DNA from 4 places in the Bacillus sp. BC08 genome. Region 1 is predicted to be linked to each of the others. Evidence: riboswitches for the same ligand, from Rfam matches in the RefSeq annotation. Region 1 holds a riboswitch; each other region holds the start of a gene.
What was found. A riboswitch is a leader RNA that binds a small molecule or an ion and turns the genes downstream of it on or off. The one in region 1 is predicted to bind S-adenosylmethionine.
Positions count from the first base shown of each region.

Region 2: it holds a riboswitch for S-adenosylmethionine, as region 1 does, so the genes downstream of both, ACXVYO_RS17680 (sugar ABC transporter substrate-binding protein) here and ACXVYO_RS06770 (hypothetical protein) in region 1, are expected to answer to the same signal.
Region 3: it holds a riboswitch for S-adenosylmethionine, as region 1 does, so the genes downstream of both, ACXVYO_RS00705 (peptide ABC transporter substrate-binding protein) here and ACXVYO_RS06770 (hypothetical protein) in region 1, are expected to answer to the same signal.
Region 4: it holds a riboswitch for S-adenosylmethionine, as region 1 does, so the genes downstream of both, metQ (methionine ABC transporter substrate-binding lipoprotein MetQ) here and ACXVYO_RS06770 (hypothetical protein) in region 1, are expected to answer to the same signal.

Region 1 covers NZ_JBTGPA010000027.1:98,887-102,056, reverse strand. The annotation lists gene ACXVYO_RS06785 (ECF transporter S component) at 1-699, shown strand, start outside; gene ACXVYO_RS06790 (ABC transporter ATP-binding protein) at 1-25, shown strand, start outside; gene ACXVYO_RS06780 (YwiC-like family protein) at 884-1,606, shown strand; gene ACXVYO_RS06775 (hypothetical protein) at 1,639-1,830, opposite strand; SAM riboswitch class I at 1,953-2,051, shown strand; gene ACXVYO_RS06770 (hypothetical protein) at 2,092-2,409, shown strand; gene ACXVYO_RS06765 (SWIM zinc finger family protein) at 2,664-3,053, shown strand; gene ACXVYO_RS06760 (NAD(P)H-dependent oxidoreductase) at 3,077-3,170, shown strand, end outside.
Region 2 covers NZ_JBTGPA010000034.1:310,129-313,298, reverse strand. The annotation lists gene ACXVYO_RS17685 (sugar ABC transporter ATP-binding protein) at 1-219, opposite strand, end outside; gene ACXVYO_RS17680 (sugar ABC transporter substrate-binding protein) at 216-1,328, opposite strand; SAM riboswitch class I at 1,418-1,523, opposite strand; gene ACXVYO_RS17675 (NCS2 family permease) at 1,614-2,915, opposite strand; gene ACXVYO_RS17670 (SDR family oxidoreductase) at 3,117-3,170, shown strand, end outside.
Region 3 covers NZ_JBTGPA010000007.1:50,014-53,183, forward strand. The annotation lists gene proC (pyrroline-5-carboxylate reductase) at 1-201, shown strand, start outside; gene ACXVYO_RS00700 (aldo/keto reductase) at 203-1,036, shown strand; SAM riboswitch class I at 1,190-1,294, shown strand; gene ACXVYO_RS00705 (peptide ABC transporter substrate-binding protein) at 1,428-3,068, shown strand.
Region 4 covers NZ_JBTGPA010000024.1:20,800-23,969, forward strand. The annotation lists gene ACXVYO_RS05770 (metal-sensing transcriptional repressor) at 1-66, opposite strand, end outside; gene metQ (methionine ABC transporter substrate-binding lipoprotein MetQ) at 464-1,270, opposite strand; SAM riboswitch class I at 1,521-1,630, opposite strand; gene galT (UDP-glucose--hexose-1-phosphate uridylyltransferase) at 1,893-3,170, opposite strand, start outside.

The sequences.
Region 1 (3,170 bases):
TCCAAACGATATGTTGCATTCATAATATGTATTTTTGCAGTAATAATAGGCACATTACTCTTTACGACGCTTATCATGGATGGTTATTACATGTTAAGTAGTTTGTTTTTATTAGTTGTTATTATGTTACCTTTCTATATCCGCTTTGAAAGAAAGGCGTTTGTTTCACGTGAAATTGTTCTCGTTGCTGTGTTAGCGGCAATTGCAGCAGTTAGCCGCGTACCATTCTCTATTTTACCAAGTGTACAACCGACTTCATTTATCATTATCGTTTCTGCGATTGTGTTTGGGAGTGAAACTGGTTTTATGATCGGTGCAACAGCAGCTATCGTATCAAACATTTTTTTAGGACAAGGTCCGTGGACGCCGTGGCAAATGTTTTCCTGGGGCATGATTGGTTTTATAGCTGGATTATTACGGAATACATTTTTAATGAAAAAGCTATGGGGAAGACTTCTATACGGATTGTTTGTTGGATTTTTATTTGGCTGGATTATGAACTTATGGGGGCTTCTTGGGTTTATACGTGAGGCAACGTGGGAAGCTGTCGTTTCGTATTATATCGCAAGTTTTTATTTCGATTTAAGCCATGCGATTTCGAATGTTATTTTCTTACTACTATTTAGTACGTCTTGGATTACGATTCTTACGAGATTTAAAAAGAAATATGGCATATTAGATAAGCATAACATGGCATAGAAAAGCATATTCATATAAGGTAGGGTCGCGACTTACATATTCGTTTGCCTCTTTCATGCTTCTTACATATTGTAAGGAGCATTTTTTATTGTCAAAAAATCGATTCAATATATGTCGGCTATTATATAAAATTATTTGTATAATAGTATGTGAGAACTATTTTCAAAAGGGAGGTGTATAGTTAATGAAGTTAGTTATTCCGAAGCAACACGGTGCATGGGCCATGCTCGTTATACCATTTCTATTAAGTGTCATACTTGGGAAACCTACTATGTATCATATTCCATTGTTTTTAGCGTGGTTCTTTATCTATTTAGCTACGTATCCATTTCTTACGTACATAAAGCAAAGACGAAAAAAAGAGTTTTTACACGCAGCAATTGTATATTTTATCATCGCTTTCGTATTTGGGATGATTTCTCTAGTATATGAATGGCGCATTCTTTTATTCGTAACAGTAATGATTCCATTATTTATAGTAAATATGTATTACGCCCGTCAAAAGAATGAAAGAGCGTTACTAAATGACATTAGTGCGATTATTGTTTTCTGTATTGGTGGTTTAGTTAGTTATTATTTTTCAATGAAACTTATAGATAAAACAGCACTATTTATTGCGCTTATATCATTTTTATATTTTTTAGGAAGTACGTTTTATGTGAAAACGATGATACGTGAGAAAAACAACCCGAAGTATCGTTTTATATCATGGGGGTATCATATTTTATTAACAATCATCGTATTTGCTATCAATCCGTGGTGCTCTCTTATCTTCATACCGAGTGTCATTCGGGCAATTATGTTGTATGGTAAAAAGATTTCTATTATAAAAGTAGGTATTTTAGAAATTGCTAATTCTGTATATTTTTTAATTATAACGGTAATAATTATGAAGTATGCCATTTGAAAAAGCTTCCCACCTTATGATGGGAAGCTTTTTCAATCTTGTTCTAAAATGTGAACCGTGTAATCACAACGTTGAATAGCTTGTTCGATCGCATAAAGGGATTGTTCAATACGTGCGCGATTAAAATCTTTTTCCACAGTCTGTAGTGCTGCTTCTAAACAATGTTTTGCTTCTTGTAATGATTGAAATGAATCTTGTACATATCCGCGAGCATTTTCGTGCATTTCATAATCCTCCTTGCATATTCATATATGTATAGTATGAGCAGTAAAGAAGAAAATATTATTTGTTATATTTGTTTGACAATTAAAATGAAATTACGTATAGTAAGAATTAAGTGAATATTTTCTTATCCAGAGAGGTGGAGGGACTGGCCCGATGAAACCCAGCAACCGCGATGCAGGTGCTAATTCCAGCAGAACATATTTGTTCTGGGAGATAAGACGAAGATATATACGTAACTTCTTCTTATCGGAGAGGTTTTTTTGTTGCAAAAAAACCGATTACGAAAATTTATATTAAGAAGAAAGGGGTTGCGAAGTACTGTGACACTCGAAAAATACGTAAAACTGCGTAGTACAGTTTATGAATATATGATAGAGCAAGATAAGCCAATATCATTGTTAGATATTCAAGAACATATCGTTTCGCATCATGAAGGAAAATTCACGAAAAAGATGTTACATCAATTTTATTTATCAAGACTATTAGATGAACTGAAACTGGATGGGAAAATTACATTAGCTGATGAATATCTCTATACGGAAAAAGGGGTATTTTATAAGGCGGGAAAAGGGAGCTAAGCTCTCTTTTTTTTGAAGTATGTAGAGTAAAAGACTGCTTAAGCAGCCTGATACAAGGGAATGGTGTTGAGTGTGTAGTGTCAAAGATTGAATGTGCCTGAAAGAGGCACTTCATATCGGCTGCAAATGAAAAGAGACACCTCCGCCGAATAGGTGTCAGTCGTTTTGTCATATAGACTTGCTATTTGACAGTTATTAGAATAACATGCAGGGGTTATTGAAGTCAAAAGGGAATTAAAGGAAGAGGTGTTGTTATGTACGCTTACTTATTACAGGATATAACGAAATGGATTCCTAAGTACATTTTGGATAAAGGGTATGAATATTATGAAGAGGGACATGTAGACGATGTTGAAATACAAGACAAGAAAATATTTGCTTTCGTTACTGGAAATGCAGGAAACTATGAAGTGATTATTGATCTTGAAGATTTTACAGAAAGTAGCTGCGAGTGTCCTTATGAGAATCTTTGCAAGCATATGGCGGCAGTTGTTTATGATATTCAAAGTGCTGGTGAAAGTACGGTGAAAGAGAAACTAAAAGATTTAGACAAAGAAGAGTTACTTACAGTATTAAACCGTTTATTACAAAGTTCGAAAAACGTGCAAATTGTAGAGAAGATGTTAAAGAAGGGGAAACTTTAACTTAAAGAGGGAGTTGTTTTGTAGTGAATGTACTACTTGTATACGCTCATCCCAGTCCTTCCAGTTTTAACGCGGCGATTTTAAAGCATGTGCAAAAAGGATTACAGGAAACAGATC
Region 2 (3,170 bases), on a different contig from region 1:
TGGAGAAGTAAAGGAAACAGTCTGATTATCGATTTTTATATTGCCAGCAACTGGTTGGATTTCACCAGTTGCTATTTTTAATAAAGTACTTTTTCCTGCGCCGTTCATTCCTAGTAAAGCGTGCACTTTGCCTTTTTCAATATGAATAGAAACATCTTCTAGAACAGGTGTAGCTACATGATAAGAATGTGTAATGTTTTGAAGAGAGAATGTCATCAGTTTTTCTCCTTCTCTAATTTTTTCATCCAAGGGGAATATCCATCTTTTGAAGCTCCCCAACCATTTATGTGTTTTGATAACTGATCCATTGTTATATTTTCTTTTGGTAAATTATTTTTCTTCACTAAATAAGGTTCTAGCGAATAAATATCTGGAGTTTGTTCACCAGCAATTTTTTTATATAAAAAACGTACTTGAATTTTACCTATCTCAGTTGGATCAGTTGCAGCTGTAGCAGTCCAAGGCGAATTTTCTTTTTGCATGAGTTGTAAATCTTCATTACTTAAGTCAATGCCGTATACTTTTATATCTGTACGACCAGCTTGTTCGAGTGCTTTGACAGCCCCTTTAGCAAATTCATCCCATGAAGCGAAGATAGCTTGTAAATCTCCCTTTTTCGGATATTTTTTTAGTAAAGCTTCTACTTGTGTTTGTGTATCAAGCGGTGTGTTATTACTAGCAGTACCGAATCGTGCAACTTCTTTTATATTTGGATAACGTTTATAAAAAGCATCAATGATAACATTGCGACGTTCCATTGGAGCGAATCCACCAACCCATACAACTGCGATATTTCCTTGTCCATTCAAATCTTCCGCTAATGTTTTTAATGATTTCCATGCAAGACTATAGTCATCTTGATCAATAATCGTTACGCCTGGCAAGCGTAGATCATTATCAAACGCCACTACAGGAATATTTGCTTGCAATGCCTTTTCTACTCCAGATTTTAGCGCTTCAGATCGGCCATGATCTATTAAAATACCGTCCACTTTTGAATTAATAGCAGTATCTAAATTTGCCGCCATTTTTGCTAAATCATTATCAGAATTATAGACTTGTACACTACCGCCAAATAACTCGACTTGTTTTTTGACGCCCTCAATATATTGAGAGGAAAAAGTTCCAATAGACATTTGCATAATTAATGCAATTTTTAATGGTTTCTTTATTTGGTTTGGAATTTCTGTTTGTAAATGATTTTCTACTGTTGTAGTCACCTTTTTCACAGTTTGTTGCTTTTGTGAAGAGACAGCATCTTGTTCATTTGTACAAGCAGTTAATGTAAGTAAGAGAACAATGAGTACGATGGAATACAATTTTTTCATAAAAAAATCCCTCCTAAACTAAGAAGAGAGGGGAGGGAGTGAAAATAAAAAAACGCCTTTTCATATAGAAAAGACGTCTTATCATATTACTCTTATCTTTCAACACAACGTGTTGTAAGAATTAGCACCGTGCCCATAAATGGGTCGGTTGCCGGGCTTCGTAGGGCTCATCCCTCCACCTGCTCTTGATAAGACATCGAATATTCAACTATTTTGAATTATTCCACAAGTTTGTGGTGTTGTCAAATGATTTTTTATAAAAAAAATCCCTCATAAAGAGGGATTTTAATGTGGTAAGAAAATCAATTGATAAGCGAACAAGATTCCGAATAAGTACACAAGTGGGTGAACAGCACGGAATTGTCCTTTTGCCACTTTCATAAGTGGATAAGAAATAAATCCAAGTGCAATACCTGTTGCGATACTTGATGTAAGTGGCATGCTTAAGATTACTAAGAATGCTGGGAATGCTTCATCAAATGCGTCCCAATTGATGTGGCGAACTGAACCCATCATAAGACTACCAACGATAATTAATGATGGTGCAGTAATAGCTGATACACCAGAAACGGCACTTACTAATGGTCCGAAGAATGCTGCTAGTGCGAATAGAACAGCTACTGTAACAGTTGTTAAACCAGTACGACCACCAGCTGCAACACCAGCAGATGATTCAATGTAAGCTGTTGATGGTGTTGTTCCGAACATAGAACCGATTGTTGCTGAGAATGAGTCAGATAGAAGAGCTCGTCCAGCTTTTGGAAGCTTTCCATCTTTCATAAATCCACCTTGCTGAGCTACACCAAGTAATGTACCTGTTGTATCGAATAATGTAACAAGGAAGAATGAAAATACAACGCCGTATAACCCGTAGTTAATTACATCAGATACAGCAGTAATTGGATTTGAAACGATAATTCCTTCTGGTAATCCAGGCATTGATGTAACACCGTTTGAGAATGTTAATTGTCCTGTGAAGAAAGCGATAATACCAGTTAATAGCATGCCGATAAATAGCGCACCATTTACATTTAAAGACATAAGGACAATTGTAATTCCAAGTCCAGCTAATGCTAGTAGTACTGGAGCAGAGTGAAGATCACCAAGTCCAACTAAGTTGGCTTCATTTTTTGTAACGATACCTGTTAAACGTAAACCGATAAAGGCGATGAAAAGACCGATACCAGCAGTAATTGCATGTTTTAAGTTTTCAGGAATTGCTTCCATTAATTTTGTACGGAAAGATGTGAATGATAACAAAATTAAAATCATACCTGCTACGAATACAGCAGAGAATGCAATTGCGAAAGTCATGCCTTCATGAGCTTTTACAACAGAGTAAGAGAAGTAAGCATTTAATCCCATACCTGGTGCAATTGCGATTGGTAAGTTTGTAAAGATCGCCATAAATAATGTTCCGACAACAGCAGCGATAATTGTTGCTGTAAATGCTTGTTCAAATGGAACTCCTGCATCCCCAAGGATGACAGGGTTTACGACAATGATATATGCCATTGTTAAGAAGGTAATAATACCTGCCATAATTTCAGTTTTAATAGAAGTTTTATGTTTTGAAAGGTTAAACATATAAACATCCTTTCTGTTTACGAATAATTTTCACAACAGTTATATATAATATTCGTTTTTTAACTATTTTGCAATAGTTTTGCATAAAAAGTTTATAACAATTCATATTTTGTGTCTTAAATTCGAATATTAATCGTAAAACGATGTGTGAATTTCAGTCTTTATTGTGCGCATTATAAAGAAAAGGAGTTGAAAGAAGCTATGCCACAGCAAAAAAACTTTGTAACAATGCCTGCGCAACATCAAAATAAACAA
Region 3 (3,170 bases), on a different contig from region 1:
GCAAAACACCTTGTCATTCAAATGATTTCCGGCTCTGCTTCTATGCTTGAACAAACGCAAGATCCAGCTAATCTCCGCGAACAAGTAACAACACCCGGTGGTTCCACAGCTGAAGGCCTCAAAGCTTTATATGAATATAATTTTTCAGAAGCAATTCAAAAAGCAGTAGAAGCAACAAACAAAAAAGCTAGGGGGAAATAATATGAATTTAACAAGTTTAAAAGACTATACAACATTGCATAACGGTGTAAAAATGCCTTGGTTCGGTTTAGGTGTTTTTAAAGTAGAAGATGGTTCAGAAGTAATTGAATCTGTAAAAGCAGCAATTAAAAACGGCTACCGCAGTATTGATACTGCAGCAATTTATCAAAACGAAGAAGGCGTTGGACAAGGGATCCGTGAATCAGGTGTTTCACGTGAAGAATTATTTATTACATCAAAAGTATGGAATAGCGATCAAGGATATGAAACAACACTTCAAGCATTTGAAACTACATTAGAGAAATTAGGTCTAGAATATTTAGATTTATATTTAGTACATTGGCCTGTAAAAGGGAAATATACTGAATCATGGAAAGCGTTAGAAAAGCTTTATAAAGATGGCCGTGTTCGCGCTATCGGTGTGAGTAATTTCCATATTCACCACTTACAAGACGTATTTGAAATTGCTGAAATTAAGCCAATGGTCAACCAAGTGGAATACCACCCACGTTTAGCACAAGAAGAGCTGCATGCTTTCTGTAAAGAACATAACATCCAACTTGAAGCTTGGTCACCATTAATGCAAGGCCAACTGCTAGACAACCCAACATTACAAGACATTGCAACAAAATATAGTAAATCAACTGCACAAATTATTTTACGCTGGGATCTACAAAACGAAGTTGTAACAATCCCTAAATCTATTAAAGAACATCGCATTATTGAAAATGCAAATATATTTGATTTTGAATTAAGCGCTGATGACATGAAAGCAATTCAAGCTCTAAATGAAGATCGTCGCGTTGGTCCAGATCCAGATAACTTTAACTTCTAATAGAAAAACCACTGCCATATGCAGTGGTTTTTTTCATTAGAGAAAACTGAAAATTTAAACTATATTTCATTTGGTTGACACTTCATTATCCAAGGTGTAATATTTTGAATTATCAAAGAAACACAAAAATTAATAAAGTTTATTCGTTTACTCATTGTATCAAGAGAGGTGGAGGGACTGGCCCTTTGAAACCTCGGCAACAGGTTCATTTTGAATACTGTGCCACTTCCTGCAAGCTTTATGCTTGAAAGATAGAATGAGGGACTTCGTTTATATACGGGTGCATAACTTGTACGTAAAAATCCCTCTTTCTCAATATGAAAAGAGGGATTTTTTTATTTTTCATTTCCCTCATCATCATCCAAACTTAATTATTTAGGAGGAAAATCAAATGAAAAAGAAGTTTGTACCCGGTATTGCATCAGTTGTAGGAGTAAGTATTTTATTAACTGGTTGCGGTAGTTATAAAAACGAAGCAAGTGGAGCAAATGCAAAAGACGAGGCGCCTAGTAAGCAGGTTTTAAACTTATCTTCACCTACTGAAATACGAACAATGGATACAGCTCGTGCTACAGATACTGATTCTGGTCAAGTAATGAGAAACGTATTTGAAGGTTTGTATAATCTTGGTGAAGGTAACAAACCTGTCCCTGGTGTTGCAAAATCTCATGAAGTAAGTGGCGATAAGACGAAATACACATTCCATTTACGAGATTCAAAATGGTCAAACGGCACTCCTGTTACTGCGAAAGACTTTGTCTTTGCTTGGCAAAGAGCTGTTGATCCAGCAACAGCCTCTGAATATGCATTTCTATTCTTTGATATTAAAAATGCAACAAAAATTAACAACAAAGAACTTCCAGCCGATCAACTTGGTGTAAAAGCAATTGATGACCATACGTTTGAGGTAGAATTAGAACGTCCTGTTCCATACTTTATTAGCTTAACAGCGTTCCCTACATTTCTACCAATTAACGAGGAATTCTTTAAAGCACAAGGTGATAAGTATGCATTAGAAGATAATACACTCTTGTACAACGGAGCTTTTACACTAAGCGATTGGAAGCACGAACAAAGCTTTAAATTTAAGAAAAACCCTACCTATTGGGATAAAGATACTGTCAAACTGGAAGAAATCAATTTTAACGTCGTAAAAGAAAAATCTACAGAAGTAAATTTATTCGAGTCAAAACAATTAGATCGTATCAAACTAACATCTGACTTCGTTGATAAATATAAAAAGGATGCTAACTTTAAAGAACGTCCAAACGTAGGGGTACAGTTTCTACGTATGAATCAACAAAACAAAGTACTTCAAAACGTTTCTGCACGCCAAGCAATCGATCAAACAATTGATCGAAAATCCTTTGTAAATACGTTATTAAATGACGGCTCTACACCAACCTCTAGTCTCGTGCCGAAAAACTTTGCAAAAGGACCTGACGGAACAGATTTCCGTGCTGCAAACGGCGATTTAACAAAGGTTGATACAAAATCTGCTCAAGAATTATGGAAAAAAGCAAAACAAGAACTTGGGTCTGAAAAAATAACGTTAGAACTATTAACAAGTGACGGTGACCTTGAAAAGAAAACTGGTGAATTCTTAAAAGGACAACTAGAAAAGAATTTAGATGGCTTAACGGTAAATATAAAGCCGCAACCACGTAAACAACAAGTTTCACTTTTATTAAAAGGTGACTACGAAATTGGAATTGACGGCTGGAGCCCTGACTTTGCGGATCCAATTACATTCCTTGAGCTATTTACAACGAATAACCCTTACAACTTAGATCATTACTCTAATAAGGAGTTTGATGAAACAATAGCAAAAGTAAAAACAACTTTAGCTGGTGATGAAAAAGCTCGCTGGGAAGCATTACTAACATCCGAGAAAATATTATTTAAAGACTCTGTTATCGCTCCTCTTTACCAAAAAGGCGAATCTTATTTAGAACGTTCTTATGTAAAAGGAATTGTGCAAGTAGACTTTGCAGGTCAATTAAACTTCAAATGGGCAAAAATTGAAAAATAAAGCGAAACTTTAATCAGTTAGGTTCTCTTCATCCCCACTGATTATTAACCCGCACCAATTGTTTTTTTAGCAAAACATATGAAAAGCAGGTTCCTCACTACG
Region 4 (3,170 bases), on a different contig from region 1:
ATTTATAATTTGTTCTTTTTCTTTTTCTGATCTATGTGTTACCGCTTCATGCTCTTTATGATCCATATTATCACCTTCTTAAAGTTTCTCTTCATCCAATAAAACAATTGCTTTTACGAGTATACCAATTATAGCACTAATTATCTACGTATGATACCCCATAAGAGTATATTTCCACTCTATGCTTATTCTTAACAATTTATTAGCTTCTCAGTCTAGATTTTCATGATACCCTATCCTTTTTCAAAAAAACATTACATTCTCCATCAAAACTCAATAAAGTAAAATTCTTAATCACTTTTGTGCTATGTTCTTCAACTAAAGCCTCCATTCGTGTACATTCCCTAACAATTTCTCGTTACAAATATAAAAGGGCTACCTTAGTAGCCCTTAATAAAATAATTAATTTTCACCAGTTTTAAAATACTAAGTTGTAAAGAGCGCAATTCCTTAGTTTTCAAAGTTATTCTTTTACAGGTATAACAGCACCGTTATATTCCTTATTAATAAAATCTTCAATTTCTTTCGAATGCAATACTTCTACAAGTGCTTTAATTTCTTTCTTATCTTTGTCACCTTTACGAACTGCAACTACGTTTACATATGGAGAATCCTTACCTTCAATCGCAATTGCATCTTTTCTTGGATTTAATTTTGCATCAATTGCATAGTTAGCATTAATTAAAATAGCATCCCCTTCTTTATTTTTATACATTTGCGTTAATAAACCAGGCTCAATATCTGTTTTGAATTTCAAATTTTTCGGATTTTCTGCAATATCTTTTACGGTTGCTTTTACAGGATCTATACCATCTTTAATTTTTACAATGCCTTCTTTTTGTAAAATCGCTAAACCACGTCCATGATCAGTAATTGCATTACTCATAATAATTGTTGCACCATCTGGAAGCTCTTTTAGATTTTTATATTTTTGAGAATATAAACCGATTGGTTCAATGTGTATTTTTCCAGCTACTTCAAAATCATATTTTTTGTCTTTCATTTCTTTCTCTAAGAATGGAATACCTTGGAAATAATTTGCATCTAAATCTTCATTCGCCAATGATTTATTTGGTAATACGTAGTCTTGGAATTTTTTAATTTCTAGTTCTACACCTTTTTTCTCAAGTAATGGTTTTGCTTTTTCCAAAATTACTGCATGAGGTACATTAGAAGCACCAACAACAAGCTTATCTTCACTTTTTCCTCCACAAGCAGTTAAACCAAAAATTGCCGTTGTAATAAGTCCTGATAGTAATAGTTTTTTCATGTTGTAAACACCCTTCTTCTTTTATGTATTTATTTATTAATTCACGCTGTAACAAATCAATAATCCATTTTATTAGAACAACACTAGGACATGCACAAATTAGTTCATCGATTTTCACATCGTTATTCCTTCTAAACACGGACTGTATAAATCGCTCTATTTCCCCTCAGAATAGTCTTACAACAAAAAAACCTTTCTGCCCTTAGAATGAGCAGAAAGGTTTGTATGCATATATCGATACTATCCCTTTCTCTCATCTCTCAAAGCATTTGCTTTGCAGGAATTAGCACCATTTCAATGTAAAAATTGATGGTTGCTGGGTTTCACAGGGCACAGTCCCTCCACCTCTCTGGATAAGAGAAATCAGATTTAATTTTCATCTGATTCAAAATCTATTAAATTTTTCATATTTTATGAATTGAATTCTATCAACATAAAATCGTTATGTCAATAAACATTTATGAAAAAACAAAACTTCAATATACTATGTTAATAGTTGTGTGGCATTACCCCTAGAAATTCATCAATTAAAACCACTTATTTTATCCTTAGATTCATTGTTATACAGTAGCGCGGTAATATCTTGCACGACTTAAAACAAATACTGGCACCTAGTCATCACCTATCGATTTATACTTTGTAACTCTTTAATAAAGCAATCAAACCCTGCTCTACCCTCTTTATTCACCTTATAAACACCAGCATCTTCTAAGACGCGTTCAAATTTCTTTGCAACTTCAATTTGAAGAAATCTTTTAATGTTGTCTTCTGTATATCCCCCCTGGGCTTTTAATTCATCTGCCCATTTTTGATGAATTTTAGGAACATTCCCCCCCTTATCTAACAAATACAGCTCCACTTCATAAAGCTCCACAATCAAACGTGGGGGGAGAATTGCTAAGCCCATAACTTCAATAAGTCCTATATTTTCTTTTTTAATATGTTGTACATCTGGATGTGGATGAAAAATTCCATCAGGGTATTCTTCACTCACATTATTATCACGAAGTACAAGGTCAATTTCGTACTTTTCTTTACGTCGCCGTACAATTGGTGTAATTGTATGATGTTTTGTACCATCTTTTGATTGCGCACGAATTTGTAAGGATTCATCTGAATAGTTCTTCCAACTTTCATGGATATAGGTGCTGGCATTAATTAGTTCGTCTTTATTTAGGGAAGAAAGACGAATCACACTCATTGGCCAGTTGACGATACCACAAGAAGTATTTGGATAGGCAGGTAATTCAAATGTTTTAAGAACGTTAGCCTTTGCCATTGGAAAGTTATGGCGTCCAGATTGATAATGATCATGACTTAAAATAGACCCTCCTACAATAGGTAAATCCGCATTTGAACCAATAAAGTAGTGTGGCATTATTTCTACAAAACTAAACAAACGAGAAAATGCCTCACGAGAAATTTTCATTGGACGATGCTTTTTAGATAGTACGATGGAGTGTTCGTTAAAGTAGGCATATGGTGAATATTGAAACCCCCACTCTTCTCCATCTAGCTCAATATTAATGATTCGGTGATTGCTTCTACCTGGATGGTTCAAGCGACCAAAATAGCCTTCATTTTCAATACAAAGTAAACATTTTGGATAATTACCCTTCGGTGTATTTCTAGCTGCCATGATCTCTTTGGGGTCTTTCTCTGGTTTGGATAAATTTATAGTAATCTCCAGTTCGCCATATTTTGATTCTGCTACATATTGAATATTTTTTTCCATTGCACGTGTCTTTATGTAATCATTTCGTTTACTAAGTTCAAAGAAATAATCCGTTGCTTGTTTAGGACTTGTACGATATGCCTTCTGAAAATTCGCATTAACCTTAGATGGAAGTGGCGTAATCACATCCATTAAAAGCGCTTCAAACATTTCACAATTAACTTG